DNA from 2 places in the Brevibacterium sp. CSND-B09 genome. Region 1 is predicted to be linked to the other one. Evidence: predicted binding sites of a transcription regulator. Region 1 holds the regulator's gene; the other holds the start of a gene.
What was found. The regulator HspR, encoded in region 1, represses chaperone genes until heat shock. The targets are predictions, from matches to a motif close to AAGTTGAGTCNNNNNGACTCAACTT.
Positions count from the first base shown of each region.

Region 2: the regulator HspR is predicted to act here: its motif matches at 3,856-3,880, upstream of clpB (ATP-dependent chaperone ClpB).

Region 1 covers NZ_JBREGI010000001.1:2,553,499-2,563,332, forward strand. The annotation lists gene dnaK (molecular chaperone DnaK) at 1-199, shown strand, start outside; gene ACU4IU_RS11415 (nucleotide exchange factor GrpE) at 199-873, shown strand; gene ACU4IU_RS11420 (DnaJ C-terminal domain-containing protein) at 1,055-2,071, shown strand; gene ACU4IU_RS11425 (heat shock protein transcriptional repressor HspR) at 2,086-2,526, shown strand; gene ACU4IU_RS11430 (DUF1206 domain-containing protein) at 2,676-3,551, shown strand; gene ACU4IU_RS11435 (lipoprotein 17-related variable surface protein) at 3,697-5,019, opposite strand; gene ACU4IU_RS11440 (hypothetical protein) at 5,262-7,436, opposite strand; gene ACU4IU_RS11445 (diacylglycerol/lipid kinase family protein) at 7,659-8,774, opposite strand; gene serS (serine--tRNA ligase) at 8,856-9,834, shown strand, end outside.
Region 2 covers NZ_JBREGI010000001.1:2,368,404-2,378,237, forward strand. The annotation lists gene ACU4IU_RS10615 (HTTM domain-containing protein) at 1-961, shown strand, start outside; gene clpB (ATP-dependent chaperone ClpB) at 1,188-3,794, opposite strand; gene ACU4IU_RS10625 (Na+/H+ antiporter) at 3,982-5,559, opposite strand; gene ACU4IU_RS10630 (enoyl-CoA hydratase) at 5,668-6,447, shown strand; gene ACU4IU_RS10635 (NAD-dependent epimerase/dehydratase family protein) at 6,481-7,413, shown strand; gene ACU4IU_RS10640 (SDR family oxidoreductase) at 7,498-8,337, opposite strand; gene ACU4IU_RS10645 (FAD-binding dehydrogenase) at 8,334-9,834, opposite strand, start outside.

The DNA of each region.
Region 1 (9,834 bases):
GGGTGAAGACGACGACGCCGTGAAGAGCGCCTACGACAAGCTCGTGGAGAACCAGCAGAAGATCGGCGAAGCCATCTACAGCCAGCAGGGCGGTGCCGAAGGCGCCGAAGCTGCCGGTGAAGGCGCAGCCGATGCGAGCGCAGACGACGATGTCGTCGACGCCGAAGTTGTCGACGATGAGGATGAGGAGAAGAAGTAATGACTGCCGAGGGCAACGACAAGTCGTCCGAGGAGCCAGGCTTCACCTTCAGTGACAAGCGCCGGGTCGATCCGAACACCGGTGAGGTCCGTCCCGAGGCCGACGCCCAGTCGGCCTCGGCCGGGGCCGGCGAGGAGCCGACCGCGGACCCGAATGCCGAACAGGCTGCCGCGGCCGATGCCAGCGACCTCGGTGTGGACATCCCGTCCGATGCCTCGGGTCTCGAGGACATCGAGCCGGAGGCCGAGCCCGAACCGGGTTCTGAGGCAGCGGGATACCTGGCCGACCTCAAGCGCATCAACGCCGAATATGCGGCCTACCGGATGCGGGCCGACCGCGAACGTGAGCGTGCGGCGCTCGGCGGCACGATCAAGGTCGTCGAGGCCCTGATTCCCGTGCTCGACGAGGTCAAGCTCGCTCGCGACAACGGCGATGTCACCGGGCCTTTCGAGACCCACGTGAACAAGCTGGTCGAATCGCTGAACAAGCTCGGCGTCGAGCAGTACGGAGAGGTCGGCGACGAGTTCGATCCGAACATCCACGAAGCGCTCATGCAGCAGCCTTCGGATGAGGTCGAGAATCCGACGCTCTTCCTGGTCATGCAGCCGGGCTACCGGATCGGGGAGCGCATCATCCGCGCCGCCCGCGTCGGTGTCCAGCAGCCGGAAGACTGAGCAGCGACCACGATCGCCGAGGCGGCCGCCCGCCCCGCACGCCGGTTCACCGACGTACGGGGCCGGGGAACCGCCTCGGCGGCGGTCCGGATCTTCGGGGCATTGCCCCGGGGGTGCGGATTGTGAGAGGACAAGTGAATACCGTGATGACAGGATTGATTGGAAGGAAGGGAGGTGCCAGGTGAATACCGGACCTCAGAATGATTGGTTCGACAAGGACTTCTACAAAACCCTCGGCGTCTCCAAGGATGCTTCCGATGCCGAGATCAAGAAGGCCTATCGCAAGCTCGCGCGCAAGTATCACCCGGACGCCAACCCCGGTGATGAGAAGGCCGAGGAGAAGTTCAAGGAGATCGGCCAGGCCCACCAGGTGCTCTCCGACAAGGAATCCCGGGCTCAGTACGATCAGGTCCGTGCCATGGGCGGCGGTGCCAGGTTCAGCGCCGGTTCCGGTGGACCCGGCGGGGCTGCCGGCGGCGGATTCGACGACGTGTTCTCCGACCTCTTCGGAGGCGGCGGACGCACCCGGACCCGCACGACCTACGGCGGCGGGGGAGACGTTCCCCCGGACCTGGCGGATCTGCTCGGCGGATTCGGCGGAGGTTTCGGCGGTGGCGGCGGATACGGCGGCTACCAGCCTCCGGTCAAGGGCGGCGACATCAAGTCGAGCACGACGCTGTCGTTCACCGAAGCCATCGACGGCGCCTCGGTGAAGCTGAACATGCCCGGCGGGAAGCCGCTGACCGTGCGCACCCCGATCGGGGTCAAGGACGGACAGAAGATCCGCCTGGCCGGCAAGGGCAAGGCCAGCCCCAACGGCGGCGAGCCCGGTGACGTCATCCTCACCGTGCACGTGAGCCCGCACCCGGTCTTCACCCGCGATGGTGACAACCTGCGGATGGATCTGCCGATCAGCTTCGACGAGGCGGCTCTCGGCGCCGAGGTCAAGGTGCCGACTCTGGGCGGAATGCCTGTCAAGGTCAAGGTCGCGCCGGGTACACCGTCGGGACGGACCCTGCGCGTGCGGGGCAAAGGTGTGAAGACGAAGAAGGGCACCGGCGATCTGCTGGCGACAGTCGAGATCGTGGCGCCGAAGAACCTGTCCAAGGAAGCCAAGCAAGCGGTCGAGTCGTTCAAAGCCGCCACTGAAGGTGAGGACCCACGCGCCGGCTTGCTGGACAAAGCCAAGGCCAGCTGAGGTGGTGAATCACAATGCACATTTCATCGAGTGCGGCGGTGTATGTCATCTCGGTGGCCGCGGATCTGGCGGGCATGCACCCGCAGACGCTGCGGCAGTATGACCGACTGGGTCTCGTCTCTCCGGAACGCACTGCGGGCCGGGGCCGGCGTTATTCCGGGAAGGACATCGCCAAGCTGCGACTGATCCAGCAGCTGTCGCAGGACGAGGGAGTCAACCTCGTCGGGATCAAGAAGATCATCGACCTGCAGAATCAGGTCGATGCGCTCAAGAGCCGCAACGAGGAGCTTGAGGACGAGGTTCGGGCACGCCGGTCGGCGCAGGAACGCGATGCGCGTGTCTTCGCGGCCGGAACCGTGGGCGGAGACGTCGTCTCGATCTCGAGGGGACGACGCCCACAGGGTCGCCCTGAGCCGGGAGCTCTGGTGCTGTACAACCGGTACCGACGCGGCTGATCCTGACGAGGCCCGACTGGGACGCTGAGAACAGCGTCGAGGCGGAGTGCGAACCGAACTTTCGGTGCGCACTCCGCCTTTTCGCGTTGCTCGACGAATCCAGTTCATTGCGGCGCAGAAAAGTACACGTGTTGTGCGACACTGACTCTGTGAACGAGAAAGAGAAGGTTCGACAGGTCGCCGACAGTGCCGATTCGGCGGCTCAGGAAGCCGCGGACAGCCGCTGGTTCGAGCGTGTGGCCCGCGCGGGCTTCATTGCCAATGGGTTGGTCCACGCGATCCTCGGTGCGACGGCCGTGACGATCGGCCTGGGGCAGGGCGGCGGCGAAGCCGACCAGGCCGGAGCGGTCGGACAGATCGCTTCACAGCCCTTCGGCCTGGTGCTGATCGTGATCTGCTTCCTCGGCTGTGCGCTGATGGCGTTGTGGTGCTTGGTCAACGCGTTCTTCGGTGCGTCGTCGCTGCGCGGTGCCGGAACTCGCGACCCGCAGGAGAAGCAGGGGAGGAAACAGTGGATCGACTTCTTCTCGACGGTCGGTTCTGCCATTGCCTATGTGGTGGTTGCCGCGACCTTCTCCCAGTTCGTCTTCGGCGGAGGATCGGACTCGGGCAAAGTGAGCTCACAGGCCTCGACGACCGTGGCGAAGGCCCCGGGCGGACTGTATATCCTCATGGCTGCCGGCGCCGTGATTGCGCTCATCGGCATCGTGTTCTGTATCAATGGTCTGCGCCGGAAGTGGAAAGATGAGCTTCGTCGGCCGCGCAGCGCGTTCACCCGCTTCCTCGTCGGGTTCACCGGTGTTGTCGGGTATCTGGGCAAAGGTGCGACGCTGCTGTCGGTGGGCATCCTCATCGTGGTGTCTGCGGCGACCGGTGATCCGGAGGAGTTCACTGGTATCGACGGTGCGCTCAAGGGCATGCGCGATCAGCCGTTCGGGCCGTATCTGCTGTTGGCCGTGGGTCTCGGCCTGGTCCTCTACGGGGTCTTCCTCGCCCTGCGCTCGAGGTACGACCGCATGGAATGAGCTGTCTTCTGCCCGGCTGCAGATGTTTGGCCGCTGATGTTTGGCCGCTGAGATACGAAGAAGGGCGCGAACCCAACTGGGTTCGCGCCCTTCTTCGACTCACGCCCGGCACAGTCGAGCCGGCACGCTCTCAGGCCAGTGGCTATCAGATCTCAGCGGGATCCTTGGCAACCTTCTTGCGGCGCATGGTCATGGCGACTGCGACTCCACCGATGAGGAGGAGGCCGGCGCCGCCGACGAGGCCGGTCAGCTCGGTACCGGTGCGGGGCAGGTCGCCGCCGTTGCCGGCATCTCCGTTGTCGCCATCGTCGTTTCCGCCGTTGCCGTCTTCATCGCCGCCACCAGCGTTCGGATCTTCCTCGACCGAGAAGTCACCGGTCAGCTCGTCATCGCCGCAGGTGACGGTGACGTCGTAATCGCCGACGTAGGCCGATGCGTTGGAGGCGCTGGTGCCGTAGACGTTGACGTTGGCCTTGCCTTCGTCGTCAGCCTGGACGGTCTTGTCGAAGGCGGTGACGCTCGACTCGCCCTTGGGGTTGACGAGGAAGCGGACGTCTTCACCGGGCTCACAGTTCTCGACGGCGAGCGTGACGCCCTTATCTTCCTTGACGAAGTCAGCAGGCGTGATCGACTCGGGGGAGACGGTCAGCTTGGCTTCTTCAACCGGAGCGGTGGGCTCTTCGGTCTCGTCTTCGGTGATGACGAAGTCCTGAGCCGGGGAGTTGGTTTCCGACTCCTGGTCGACGCCCCAGACGGAGTAGTCGCCGGCCGGAAGCGCTTCGTCGCCCTCGAACTTCAGGGTTGCGGAGATCTTTCCTTTGTCGTCGGCTTCGACTTCCTTGGTCGCGAACGGCGACGTTGCGTTGCCGCCGACGACGGTGACCTTGCTGTTCGGGGTGAAGCCCTCGCCGGTGACCTTGATGCCGTTCTCTGCGAACTCGCTCTCCGTGAACTTGTCGGCGTTGAGCGAGACCTTCGGGTCGACCTCGGGAGCCTCGGGCTCGTCTGTGTCGTCGACGACGGAGAAGCTCAGCCCGTCATAGGTGCGCTCCTCGCCATCGCGAGTGATCGTGACGGAGAAGTCGACCTTGCCGTTCTCGATGTCTTCGGCGGGCTGAGTCGAGTAGATGTTGTATTCGAAGGTATCGCCCTCAGCAGTTCCGGCTTCGCCGGTGAGCGAATCCGAGATCTTGTCTCCGGCTTCAAGACCGGTGATCGTGACGACGATTCCCTTGTCCTTGTTGGCGAGGTCCTCGGCGGTGATCTCCTTGGGGGAGGTTGTCACCTTCGCTTCGATGGCCTGCGCCTCAGCCTCAGGCGACTCCGAAGGAGTGCTCTCCTGGGCGTCGCCGGAGTTCTTGACGACAGTGTGCGAGTAGCTGTCCGAACCGGGAGCAGCGATGACTGGGGATGCGGCCAGGCCGGTGATGGCGATGGCCACCGCGGGGGCGAGGGCGAGCTTCTTCATGTATTTCCTTAGAAAATTACAGCTGGGTGTGAAGTATTACGAATGTAACAGTAATGCAACATTCACCACACACATAGTTGTGGTCGTTTTGTTCACTACTGAAGTCGGCGAGCCGTCAGAGTTCATTCTCCAATCACCGTGAACGGTTCGTCCGGCGCGAACATCAGGACAGAAGGAAGGGCGGCTCAGTGTCTGCTGAGCCGCCCTTCCCTTGCCGATCTAGGCTATCGGCCTGTCTCGGATCAGAAGCTCGTCGGAGTCTGTCCGAACTTGTTCTTGCGGCCGGTCAGTGCGATCGCGGCGCCACCGACGAGGAGGAGCAGGGCTCCCGTCGTCAGTCCACCGAGGTCGGCACCGGTGCGAGGCAACTGGCTGCCGTCATCTCCGCCGCCGTTGCCGGCATTGCCGTTGTCTCCGCCGTCAGATCCGCCGCCGTTGGCGCCTTCAGTGACCGTGAAGGAGTCCTTCATGGTGTCATCGCCGCAGGTCGCGGTCGCAGTGTACGCACCGACGTAGGCGGAGACATCCGACGAGGTGCCGAAGACGTTGACGGAGGCATTGCCTTCGTCGTCAGCCTTGACGGTGTTCTCGTAGGCCGTGACGTTGATGCCCTTCGGGTTGACCTCGAAGTGGACGTCTGCGCCGGGCTCGCAGTTCTCGACGGCGAGGGTGACGCCCTTCTTCTCATTGGCGAAGTCCGCCGCCTCGATCGTTTTCGGTGAGACCTTGAAGGTCGCCTCGGCGGGAGCCTCGGTCTCACCATCGTCTTCACCGACAACGTTGATGTTGCCGTTGAGAGTCTCCGACTCGGTGCCTTCGCGGTCGATGGTGACAGTGAACGGAACCTTGCCGACCTCGAGGTTCGCGGGGTTGCCCTCGTACCAGAGGTGGAGCTTGTAGTCACCGTCAGCCTCTGCGGTCTCACTCTTGCCGGTGAGCGAGTCGGTGATCGTGTCGCCCTTCTTCACGCCGGAGACGGTGACTGTCACGCCCTTGTCCTTGTTGGCGAGATCCTCTGCGGTGATCTCCTTAGGATCGACCTTGAGCGAAGCGTCGATCGGATCGACGGCGTCCTCGTCTTCGTCGGTGACGGTGACAGTCACAGCTGGTGCCGACTGAGTCGAGTCGGTGTCAGTGAAGGTGAGTTCGATGGTGCCCGCCTCTAGCGAGGACGGAGCGGTTACGACGCCGCTGACGTTGCCATCTTCGTCGGCCACAACCTCGTCGGCCTGGGGCTTGGCGGCCTGGGGCGAAACGGACTTTCCTGTGACCGAGACGGTGCTGCCGGGGGTGAAGCCTGAACCGGTGAAGGGGAGACCGTTCTTTTTGAACTCCTCGACCGTGATCTCGTTCGTGCCAAGCTTCACCTTTGGGTCAATGACGGGATCGTCATCGCCTACTTCGTCGACGACATTTATCTCGCCCTTTAGCGTTGTGGAATCCTCGCCGCGGGTGACAGTCACATCGAATGGAACTGGGCCCTCTTCGAGCTTCTTCGGGTCGCCCTCGTACCAGAGATGAAGTTTGACGTCACCGTCAGCCTCGGCTGTCTGGGTCTTCCCGGTGAGGGAGTCCGTGATCTTGTCGCCTTCCTTGACGCCTGAGACCGTGACGTCGACGCCCTTGCTCTCGTCTGCGAGATCCTCTGCGGTGATCTCGTCTGGGGACACCGAGAGCTTGGCGTCGATCGGGTCGGCTTCGTCCGCCAAAAGAGTGACGAGCCCGCTCTCGGTTGCCGCAGTGGTACCGTCCCGCTGCACCTGGACTGCGAAGGAAACCGACTCCTGCGAGACCTCCGAGGAGGAGCGCAGCTTCATCGTCGCGGTCGAACCCTGAGCGGTGACGGCAGGACCGGTCAGTCCGGACTTAGCAGCGACCTTGTCGCCCTTCTCGAGGCCGGTGACCTTGACGGTCACACCGTCCTCGTGGAGCTCCTCGGCGGTGACCTCACCAGACGTCACCTGCACCGAGGCGTTGATGGGGTTGGCCTTGTCCTCGGACTTGTCGTCGTCCTTGGAGTCCTTGTCCTCGTCCTTGGGGGCAGGAGCGGGCTTCGGATCGACCTTCTTCGGAGGCGTCTTTGCCTCGTCCTTCTTGTCTGCCTTGTCCTCGGCGGCCTTCTTGTCGTCCGCCTTCTTCTCAGCGGCCTTCTTGGCAGCCTCGGCCTTTTCCTTGGCCTTCTTTTCGGCTGCCGCCTTCTCTGCAGCTGCCTTCTTCTCGGCTTCAGCCTTCTCGGCCGCGGCCTTCTTGGCCTCTGCCTTCTTCTTGGCTTCGGCCTTTGCGGCTTCAACCTTCTTCTGCTCGGCCTTCTGCGTGGAGGCGGACTGGGCAGACGTCGATTCCGCGGCAGCGACCGGGCTCGCGACAAGCCCGGTGAACGCGAGCGCGACTGCCGGCGCGAGGATGATCTTCTTCATTGGAGTGCCTTCAATCTCTGTAACGAGGGGTGTGATACGGCACTCATCCTAGGTTCTGAGGGTTTTCCAAACTATTTCTGTACGTTTTGTTCAGGTTTAAAAGCGGTAACACTTAGGTGAATTTCTTTAACCGTTTCGTGACCTACTCGTCGGTAAAAGAATGACCGTCAGTGCAGCCTCGGCGAAAGGACGAGTCGGCCGCGCGAATTCAGCGGTCCTGAGCTAGACCGGCCACGCCTCGGCGCGGATCTGCTTGCGCTGTTCGACGGTGGGCACACGGACGGTCAGGGCGGAGGGGTCGACCTCCATCTCCAGGTAGGACGACTGTCCCAGCGGGTCTCCGTCGATCTGAATATCGACCTCGTCGCCGGCTTCGATGACGACCTTTCGGCACTTCCGGATGTTCGTGTGCAGCCCGCGTGAGGCTCGGCGGCCGGCGATCGATGCGAGCACGCCGACCCACTGACCGAGGTTCTTCGGGCTGACGATGAGCACGTCGAGCATGCCGTCGTCGATGACGGCCTGCGGCAGCAGCTGGATGCCTCCCTGCAATCGGCCGCAATTGCCGCCGAGCACCGAACGCACCCTTGCCGAGATCCGATATTCGTCGTCGAAGGTGACCTTGACATGACTGGGTTTGCCGGTGAGCTTCCGCGATCCCGCTTCGACGTAGGCGAGCCATCCGAGGCGGGCCTTGAGATCGTCATTGGTATCGGCCATGACCGCGGCGTCGAAGCCGAGTCCGGTCATCACGGTGAAGACATGGGTATCACCGTCGGGGGCGATCTTCGCCTTCCCCACGTCGATCTCCCGGTTGCGTCCCCACAGCGCGATCCGCAGCGCCCATTCCGTCTTGTCGAGGACGAGGTCGATATTGCGGGCGAGCAGATTCCCGGTCCCCAACGGCACGATCCCCAGCGGAGTGGAGGTGCCGGCCAGCGCCGAGGCGACCGCGCGGATGGTGCCGTCCCCGCCGGCGGCGATGACGACGTCGACTCCCTCGTCGAGGGCACGGACCGTGGCCCCCTCACCGGAATCCTCGGGGGTGGTCTCGAGTACGAGCGGAGGGTTCCATCCCTCGAAACGACAGATCGCCTCGGCGGTGGCGGCCAATTTGCGCACATCGGTCTTCGTGGGATTGACGATGAGCGCGGCACGGTATCGGGCCGCATCATCGACTGCCTCGTCGGAGAGGTTCGCCGGGTGGGCGTAGCGTCTCATCGTGTTGAGCGTGCGTCGCACGCCGTTGCGGCGGCCGATGAGGAACGCGGCCACGAGCACGGCGAGGGCACCGATGACGATGACCCAGGTCATCAGGGGGTCCAACTCGATGATCATGTCCCAAATCTACAGTGCTCCGGTCGTGTGCAGGCTGAGTGCCGAATGTCGAAAACACGCCCGGCCCGTTAAGCTGAGAGGGTGATCGATCTAGCGCTTCTCAGAGACAACCCGGCCCTGTTCAAGGCATCGCAGGAGGCTCGCGGGGCATCCGTCGAGCTCATCGACGAGGTCATCGCCGCCGATTCCGCTCGTCGTGCGGCCATCACCGCCTTCGAAGACGCACGTGCGGATCAGAAGTCGTTCTCCTCCCAGATCGCGAAGGCGCCGAAGGAGGACAAGCCGGCACTCATCGCGGAGGGCAAGGCGAAGTCCGAGGCCGTGAAGTCGCTGTCCGCGGAATCCGAAGAAGCCACTTTCGCCTTCGACCAGCTCGTGTCGAAGGTTCCGAACCTCATCATCAAGGGGATCCCTGCCGGCGGCGAAGAGAACTTCGTGACGCTCAAGACCGTCGGCGTTCCCCGCGACTTCACCCCGGACGGCTTCGAACCGCTCGATCATCTCGAGATCGGCGAGAAGCTGAAGGCCATAGACACTCAGCGGGGAACGAAGGTCTCCGGCTCGCGTTTCCACTACCTCACCGGTTTCGGCGCGAAGCTCGAGATGGCTCTGCTCAACCTCGCCCGCGACGTCGCCGAGGAGGCCGGGTTCAGCCCGACCATCACCCCGACCCTGGTCCGTCCCGAAGTCATGCGCGGCACCGGGTTCCTCGGTGAGCACGCCGATGAGGTGTACCGTCTCGAAGCCGACGACCTGTTCCTGGTCGGAACCTCCGAGGTGCCCTTGGCCGGCTACCACATGGACGAGATCATCGATCTCTCCGACGGTCCGCTGCGCTACGCCGGAATCTCCTCCTGCTACCGCCGCGAGGCCGGCTCCTACGGCAAGGACACCCGCGGAATCATTCGCGTCCACCAGTTCCAGAAGGTCGAGATGTTCGCCTATGTCCCGGTCGAGGACGCCGAAGCCGAACACGAGCGGATGCTGTCGCTGCAGGAGAAGATGCTCGGACTGTGCGAGCTTCCCTACCGGGTCATCGATACAGCTGCCGGCGACCTCG
Region 2 (9,834 bases), 190 kb from region 1:
TCGGCATTACACCTTCGGTGTGGGATCGGCCTGGAACGGGGAGATCGCCGAACCCAAGAGCGATTTCCCGACCATCTGGCTCTTCTCCCTCTTCCACCGAGCGGTGACGACGCCGCCGCTGTTCACGGCGATGATGATCGGGCTCGCGCTGCTGGCGATCGTCATCATCCTCGGGTGGCGCACAAGGATCGTCCTGCCGATCTACCTCGTGCTGTGGGTGAGCTTCATCGAGCTCAACGACGGGGCAGGGGATCAGGGCGACAACGCCTACCGGATGTTCATGATCGCCATGCTCTTCGCCGATACGACCCGCAGATGGTCCCTCGACGCCAGGCGGCGCGCGCGGAACCCGGAATTCCCGGACAACGACGGCGGCTCGTGGCGCTGGGCGCTCATCATGGCCAACAACCTCGCGATCGTCGTACTCGCGTTCCAGGTGTGCGCAATCTACATGTCCGGCGGTCTGTACAAGGCCGGAGGCGAGGCCTGGCAGCACGGATTCGCCGTGTACAACCCGCTGCACACTCAGCAGTTCGGCACGTGGCCGGTGCTGTCGGATCTGATGACGGCGTGGGGGCCGATGGTCGTAGCGATCTCGTGGGGATCGATCCTCTTCCAGTGCGCCTTCCCGTTCATGCTCTTCAACCGCTACACCCGCATCATCGCGCTGCTGGGCATCCTGTCCTTCCACTTGGGCATCGCGCTGCTCATGGGCCTGCCGTGGTTCTCGCTGACGATGATCGCCGTCGATGCGATCTTCATCCGCGATCGTTCATTCGCGAAGGTCAGCGCCTACCTGCGGCATTGGTGGACGTCATCGGCCCCGCGGGGTGCTGGTGGGGCTGGTGGCGGTTCCGCCGGTGGCCGCGGCGGTTCGGGTGGCCGCGGCGGTTCGGGTGCTGCCAAGGGCGGGTCTGCAAAGACTCGTACGCGGTCGTCCGCAGGCTCTCGCGGCAAGTAACCGTCGCGCATAGCGCTCAGCAACCGGCAGATGCTGAAATGGGACACCCTGCTCTGAAATGCTCACCGAAGAAAGTGAGCGATCCAGAGCAGGGTGTCCCATTTCTGTGCTGTGCCGCGTTGCGGTCAGCGAAACAGCCCAGTTTGAGTTGAATAGCCCATGTTCAAACAGGTGCTATTCAACTCAAACTGGGCTGATTCCGCGCAGCACGCCCCAGCCGGGAGCCTTACCGCTTGGGGCGCAGCTCCAGGCCGGTGGCCTCGGGGTCTTCGGGCAGGTCGACGACCACAGTGTCCCCGTCGACGATGTCGCCGGCGAGCAGAGCGCGGGCCAGCTTGTCGCCGATCTCGCGCTGGACCAGCCTGCGCAGCGGCCGGGCACCGAACGCCGGATCGTAGCCTTCGAGCGCCAACCAGTCCTCGGCTCCCTGAGTGACCTCGAGCGAGACACGACGGTCGGAGAGCCGGCGCGACATGTGCGAGATCTGCAGATCGACGATCGACGCGAGCTCGGTCTGGCTGAGCGCGTCGAAGAGCACGATGTCATCGAGACGGTTGAGGAACTCGGGCTTGAACGTCGCATGCACGACGTCGAGCACCTTGGACCGCTGCTCCTCGGTCGACAGGCTCTTGTCGACGAGGAACTGCGAACCCAGGTTCGAGGTCAGGATCAGGATGGTGTTCCTGAAGTCGACCGTGCGTCCCTGACCGTCGGTGAGCCGACCGTCATCGAGGACCTGCAGCAGGATGTCGAACACGGACGGGTGCGCCTTCTCGACCTCGTCGAGCAGCACGACGGAGTACGGGCGACGGCGGACCGCCTCGGTGAGTTGGCCGCCCTCGTCGTATCCGACGTAGCCCGGAGGTGCACCGACGAGGCGGGACACGGTGTGCTTCTCACCGTATTCGCTCATATCGATCCTGATCAGGGCTTTCTCGTCGTCGAAGAGGAAGTCCGCGAGAGATTTCGCGAGCTCCGTCTTGCCGACGCCGGTGGGTCCGAGGAACAGGAACGAACCGGTCGGGCGATCCGGGTCGGCGACCCCGGCCCGCGAACGGCGGATGGCGTCAGAGACCGCGGCGACGGCGTTCTTCTGCCCGATGAGACGCTCACCGAGGATGCCCTCGGCTCCCAGCAGCTTCTCGACCTCACCCTGGACGAGGCGTCCGGCGGGGATGCCCGTCCACGAGGAGACCACCTCGGCGATGTCGTTGCTCGAGACCTTGTCCGAGACCATCTGATCGGAATTCGCTCCCGCCTCGGCCTGGGCCTCGGCGGCTTCGGCCTCGGCGATCTCCTTCTGCACGGCAGGGATCTCGCCGTAGAGCAGACGGGAGGCGGTCTCAAGGTCCGTGTCGCGCTGAGCCTTCTCGGCGGCCGAACGCAGCTCGTCGAGCTTCGTCTTCAGCTCACCGACCCGGTTGAGGCCGGCACGCTGGGACTCCCAGGTGGCCTCGAGTCCGCGCAGCTCCTCCTCCTTGTCGGCGAGATCGGCACGCAGGGCGCTCAACCGATCGATCGACGCGGAGTCTGTCTCCTTAGCCAGGGCCATGTCCTCCATCTTCAGGCGGTCCACGGCGCGGCGGAGCTCATCGATCTCGACCGGAGCCGAATCGATCTCCATCCGCAGGCGGGAAGCCGCCTCGTCGACGAGGTCGATGGCCTTGTCCGGCAGCTGCCTGCCTGTGATGTACCGGTTCGACATCGTTGCGGCCGCGACCAGGGCGCCGTCGTTGATCGAGACCTTGTGGTGAGCTTCGTAGCGTTCCTTGAGCCCGCGCAGAATCGCGATCGTGTCCTCGACGCTGGGCTCACCGACGAAGACCTGCTGGAACCGGCGCTCCAGAGCGGGATCCTTCTCGATGTTCTCGCGGTATTCGTCCAACGTGGTGGCACCGATCATCCGCAGCTCACCGCGGGCGAGCATCGGCTTGAGCATATTGCCTGCGTCCATCGAGGAGTCTCCGCCGGCACCGGCACCGACGATCGTGTGGAGCTCGTCGATGAAGGTGATGATCCGACCGTCGGCGTTCTTGATCTCCTCGAGCACGGCCTTGAACCGCTCCTCGAACTCACCGCGGTACTTCGCGCCGGCGACCATGGCGGACAGGTCGAGGCTGATGAGCGTCTTGTCGCGCAGCGATTCGGGCACGTCTCCGGCCACGATCCGCTGGGCCAGGCCTTCGACGACGGAGGTCTTGCCGACGCCGGGTTCACCGATGAGGACGGGGTTGTTCTTCGTCCTCCGCGAGAGCACCTGGACGACGCGGCGAACCTCTTTGTCGCGGCCGATCACCGGGTCGAGCTTGCCTTCCCGGGCGACGGCGGTGAGATCGATGCCGAACTTCTCCAGCGACTGCATCGTCTCCTCGGGGTTCTCCGAAGTGACCTTCTTTCCGGCACGCAGTTCGGGCATGGCCGCGAGCAGTGCGTCCCTGTTGGCCCCATTCGCGCGCAGCGCCTCACCGGCGCCGTCCTTGCCGGCCGCAGCGGCGAGCAGCAGGTGTTCGGTCGAGACGAACTGGTCGCCGAGGGCCGTCATCTCCTCCTGCGCGAGGTTCATCATCTCCAGGCCGGCGCGGGAGAGTCCCGGCTGGCTGACGGAGGATCCGCTGACGGTGGGGAACCCGCTGATCACGGACTCGATGGACCGCAGCACGGTCTGCGGGTCGGCACCGACCTTCGTCAGCAGGGTCGCGGCGAGCGAATCGGGCTGGCCGAGCAGGGCCGCGACGAGGTGGGCCGGTTCGATCTGATTGTTCTTCCGGGCGACGACGTCGTTGACCGCAGTCTGCAGCGCCTCCCGGGATTTGGTTGTCATCTGTGCGTCCATGTACGCATCTCCTTCTCAAATTCTGTGCTGATTTCAGCTCTCGAAAAGAACAACACCGACAAAGTTGAGTCTATTCCGCTCAACTTTGAAAATCGAGAAGAATCTCGCCGAGGCGGCCCGCCCGGATACGTGTCCCCGCCCAGCCGGGGCCGGCTCGGAAACCCGCCCGGTCGGGACCGGCCCGCCTCTACCTCGTGATGACCGACTGGAGGTCGAAGCGGTGGAGCACGCGGTCGGCGATCTCCGGATCGGTGCCGCGTTCGCGCCGGGCCTTGAGCACCTCGGCACGGGCGGACTGCATGGCCTTCTTCTGCACGGCCAGCATCTGCTCCCGGTGTTCCTTGAATGCCATCGCCTGCTCCGAGCTCGCCTGGTCATCGGTGGTTCCGCTGAGCTGATCGTGCAGGACTTTGAACCTCGCCCGCAGGGGTTCGATGACGTCGTCGGGCAGACTGTCATCGTTCTTGATCTCGCGCATCGCAGCCTTGTAGGCACGCAGAGCGATGTCCCTGGTCGCCTGATGTTCCTTCTCCGCCTCGTCGTCGATGCCGAGGAGAGCGACGACGGTCGGAAAGCTCAGGCCCGCCAGCACCAGAGTGACCAGCAGGACCACCGCGGCCGCGACGACGACATAGGACCGACCGGGGAACGGGGCACCGGAACTCGTCGTGGCCGGGATCGACAAGGCCAAGGCGACCGTGGCGAGGCCGCGCATCCCGCCCCAGGTCATCAGCGTGGCATCGCGGACGCTCAACGGTGCCGCATCCGGATCCTCCTCGCGTCTCTTGCGTTCGATGACAGTGCCGAGCAGCAGCCAGACGAAGCGGACGGCCACGACGATGAGAGCGATGAGCGCGCCGACGAGCAGCGCTCGCCCGAGGTCGGCGTGTTCGGATTCGACGATGAGACGCAGATCGAGACCGATGAGTCCGAAGGCGATTCCGGTGATGAGCATCTCGAGGACCTGCCATGTCGAATTCTGCGTCACCCGCTCCGCCGAGTTCCCCTCGACATCGCGGCGCCGCACTTCGAGGGCGGCCACGACGACGGCGATGACCCCGCTGGCGTGGAAGTGCTCGGCCACGAGGTAGACGCCGAAAGGCAGGACGAGCATGAGGGAGGACCGAGCGATCGTGTGATCGATCTTCTCCATCACCCACCAGGCGGCGAAGGACAGCACCAGGCCGACGATGATCGCCACGACGGCGGAGACGACGAACGACACGGCCAGATCTGCGTAGTCCACCTCGGTGCCGGCCAATACCGCGGCCATCGCGGTCTGGAAGATGACCAGGGAGGCGGCATCGTTGAACAGGCCTTCGCTCTGCAGGGTCGACATGATGCGGCGGGGGATCGACACGGTGCTGGCCACGGCTTCGACAGCGACCGGGTCGGGTGGGGCGAGCATGGCGCCGAGCGCGATGGCCGCGGCGATGGTGATTCCGGGGACGAGGAAGACCGCGGACCCGGCGACGGCGGCCACGGTCACACCGACGAGAGCTACGGACATGCCGAGGATCGTGCGCCACCGGATCGCGAACAGCGCCCACGATGTCTTCTGTGCGGCGGCGAAGAGCAGGGGCGGCAGGAAGAGAGGGAGGACGAGCTCCGGATCGATGGCCACCTCGGCGAAGGTGGGGATGAACGCACCGGCGATGCCGATGAGGACCATGAGCGCCGGCCACGGGAGCTTGAGCTTCTGCCCCAATCCGACCACCACCGAGGTGGCGGCACCGAATCCGATGATCATCAGCAGTGTGGTCATGCCAGTCCCTCCGAATCGCTCCCACCGGGGCAGATGTGTCCGGAGGCGGGCGGAAATCGTCTGCGCAGATTCCGCGCCGGGCCCGGCGACCTTTGGCAGAATGAGGCTATGTCGGAATCAATTGTATTCGCGCAGCTCGACGACGGAGTCGCGTCCGTGACGATCAACCGGCCGTCCACGCGCAACGCACTGTCGCGTGAGGTCATGGAAGACCTCATCGACACCCTCACCGAGGTGGCCGACCGCACCGATGTGCGCGCGGTCATCCTCATCACCGCCGGTCATGTGTTCAGCTCCGGTCATGACCTCACCGAGATCCGCGGGGCGGATCTGGAGACGCAGCAGACCACGTTCGACGCCTGTGCCCGACTGATGCAGCTCATCCGATCCATCCCACAGCCGGTCATCGCACAGGTGCAGGGTGTGGCCACGGCGGCCGGCTGCCAGCTGGTGGCGACCTGCGATCTGGCCGTTGCCGCCGAGTCCGCCAGATTCGCAACTCCGGGAGTGAAGATCGGTCTGTTCTGTTCGACCCCGATGGTGGCCCTCTCCCGGGCGGTGCCGGCGAAGCAGGCGATGCGGATGCTGCTGACCGGTGATTTCGTGACCGCCGAGGATGCGCTGAAGTTCGGTCTCGTCTCCGATGTCGTCGCCGACGCCGACCTCGAGTCCGCCACCTTGGAATTGGCTCTCAAAGTCGCGTCCGCCTCGTCGGCTACAGTTGCCCTAGGAAAGGCCGCGTTCTACGAACAGCGGGAGCTGCCTGTGGCCGACGCCTATGCGCGGATGTCGCGGGTGATGGCGGACAATGCCGTCGCGGCCGATGCGCAGGAAGGGATCGACGCCTTCCTGACGAAGAGGGTGCCGCAGTGGCAGCACCGCCGCTGAGGCGGTGGGCGTGAAGATGAGAGAGGGAACGTCGTGGCGGTGATAGTGACCGGAGCCAGCGGCTTCATCGGTGGTGCCATTGCACGGGCGCTCGCCGAAAGGGACGAAACGGTCTACGCGCTGTCCCGGCGAGATCCCGAGATCCCCGGGGTGAACTTCCAACACTGGGACATCACCGAACCTGCGTCCGCGTCGGTGACCTCCCTGGCCAAGAATGTGACCGCGGTCTTCCACTGTGCCGGAATCGCCTCCGTCAGCGCCGATGACGACGCTCTCTACAACGTGAAGGTGACGGGCACACGTCATGTCCTCGATGCGTTTCCGAAGGCCCGCATCGTGCACGTGTCCTCGACGACGGTGTACTCCGAGTCCGAACCCCACGCCGAGCTGTGGGAGGAAGCCGGTCCGAAGGACCCCAACGACTTCGCCGACGCGTACTCTCGCACCCATGCTCTCGCCGAGCAGCTCGTCATGAGGCTCCGTCCCGATGCTGCGATCCTGCGTCCCGCGGCCGTCTACGGTCCGGGGGAGACGATGCTCATGCCGTTCCTGTCGCGGATGTCGAAGAAGGGTGTGCTGCGGCTGCCCGGCGGCGGCAGGCAGAAGATCACCCTGACGCATGTCGACAATGTGGTGCGGGCCGCGCTCGCCTGCCTCGACGTGCCTTCGGCGGCGGGTCCCTTCAATATCGGTGATCCGATTCCGTACCGGCTCAAAGAGGCTGTGGTCACTCACTTCGCTCGGATGGGCTATGACCAGGTCGTCATCGAGGGGGTCGCGAAGGACAAGGCGCTGGTGTCGGCGAAGCTCGGACTCAAGATCAAGGGCGTGTTCAAGCGCGGGGACCGAGCGAAGCTCTTCCTCGTCAGATACCTGCAGTCGGATCGGACGTACAACCTGTCCCGGCAGCAGCGGGTGCTCGGCATCTCGACCACCCAACACCTCATCCCGTCCCGCCTGCAGTAGGGCGCTGGGGCCCAGCGACCAGGTTCAGCGCTTCAGCCGGACATCAGCGGTACAGCAATCCGCCGGACCCGGCGACTGAGACGCTTACCGCTTGAGCCCGTGCTGGGCGGCGACGATCTTCGACACGAGTTCGCGGGGAAGCGCACGCCCCAGCAGGAACGGCAGCGGTGCTCTGCTGCCAACGGCGTAGAACTCCCGCGGCCTCGGCGCGATGAGCGCATCGACGATCGTGGCCGCAACCTTGGCGGCCGGCATGCCGCCGCGCTCGTTGGCGTCGAGGTGCTCGAGCATCGTCGTCACGTCCTGCGTATAGGGCGACCCCTCTTCGAGGTACTTCGTCCGCCGCAGCCCGATACCCGTGGCGATCGATCCCGGTTCGACGGTGCTCACCCATACGCCGAAGGGGGAGAGCTCCTGCCGAGCCGCCGTGGCGAAAGCGCGCAGAGCCGCCTTCGCCGCAGAGTACGAACTGCGGTGGGCCAAAGGGAAGCTGGCGAGCATCGACCCGACCATGATGATGCGCCCCGCCCGTCGCGCACGCATCCCGGGCAGGACGAGTTGGCTCAGTCGAACGGGTCCGAACACGTTCGTACGAAAGAGCCGTTCGACGGCATCGGCCGGCAGCTCTTCGAACGGACCCGACTGGCTCTCACCGGCATTGTTGATGAGCACGTCGATGCCGTCGAGCAGGCCGAGTTCCTCGAGCTCTGTGGCCAGTCGGTCCGGACCATCCGGGTCGGCGAGGTCCAGCGGAAGATACCTGACACCGGGGATCCGGTCGGCAGGGGAGATGCGGTCCGGGTTCCGGCTGGTTGCCAGCACCGTGCAGCCTTTCGCCGCCAGCGCCTCGGCGACGGCTCGACCGATTCCCGAGGTGCCGCCGGTGACCAAGACTGTGAGGGCTGAACGCGCGCTGCCGGTCACGAGTGCGCTGCTTCGCCTCGTGCAGACCCGCTTTCCGGTCGCAGAGAGGTCACCGCACGGCCGGCCTGCTCGGCGGCAGCGCGTCCGGCGCGGAGGCCGGAGAAGATGCACCCGCCGAGGAACGTTCCCTCGAGCGCGTTGTACCCGTGCATTCCGCCGCCCCCGAAACCGGTGACCTCGCCGGCGGCGTAGAGGCCCGGGATCGGTGTGCGCTCAGCCTCGCGACCTCCCTCTTCACCAGCGCCGGATCCCGCCAGCACCTGCCCGTCGAGGTTCGTCTCCAGCCCTCCGAGGGTCTTGCGTGACAGCAGGCTCAGACGTACCGCGATGAGCGGACCGTGTGCCGGGTCGAGGATCTTGTGCGGTTTGACCGCGCGCACGATCTTGTCACCGAGGTAGGACCGCGCGTTGTGGATGGCCTGGACCTGCGCGTCCTTCGAGAACGCGTGCTCGGTCTGCCGGTCCCGCTGCCGGATCTGTGTGACGAGGTGGTCGTGGTCGATGACCGGTCCGCGGGAGCGTTCGTTCATTCCCGCGACCAGTTCCTCGGTGGTTTCGGCCACGACGAAGTCGGAGCCGTACTTCTTGAAAGCCTCGATCGGTCCCGGCGCATCGGAGGAGCGCACCCGATCGAGCGTGATCCGGATGTCCTTCTCCGTGAGGTCCGGGTTCTGCTCCGAACCGGAGAGCGCGAATTCCTTGCGGATGATCGACTCGTTGAGTACGAACCACGAATAGTCGTGCCCGGTCTCAAGGATCGTGCGCATCGTCCGATTCGTATCGAAGCCCGGATAGTTCGGCGCCGGGAAACGATTGCCCTCGGCATCGAACCACATCGACGACGGCCCCGGAATGATTCGGATCCCGTGCCCCGGCCAGATCGGATTCCAGTTCTCGATGCCCTCCGTATACGCCCAGATCCGGTCCCGGTTGATGAGGCTGGCTCCGGCATCCTCGGCGATCTGCAGCATCCGCCCGTCCACATGAGCGGGCACTCCGGCGAGCATCGTGTCCGGGAACTCGCCGAGGCGGTCGACCGGCCAGTACTTCTTCATCAGTTCGAAATTGTGTCCGATGCCGCCGGTGGTGACGATGACGGCGGGTGCCCGGAGTTCGAAGTCGGCGAGTTCGTCGCGGTTCGATTCGACTCCGCGGGCCGTGTGACTGGGGGCGAGCGTCCGCCCGCGGACGCCGACGACGGTCCCATCCTCGGTGATGAGTTCGTCGACGCGGTGACGGAAGGCGAACTCGACGAGTCCGGCGGCCTCCGCGGTCTCGACGGGTTCACGGAAGACCCGGACCACCTCGGGGCCGGTGCCCCAGGTGAGGTGGAAACGGGGCACGGAATTGCCGTGATCAGCCGCACCGGACCCACCGCGTTCGGCCCAACCGACGATCGGGGTCAGGCGTAAGCCGAGGTCACGCAGGTACCGGCGCTTCTCCCCGGCCGCGAACTCGAGGTACGCCTCCGCCCACTTCCGCGGCCAATGATCCTCA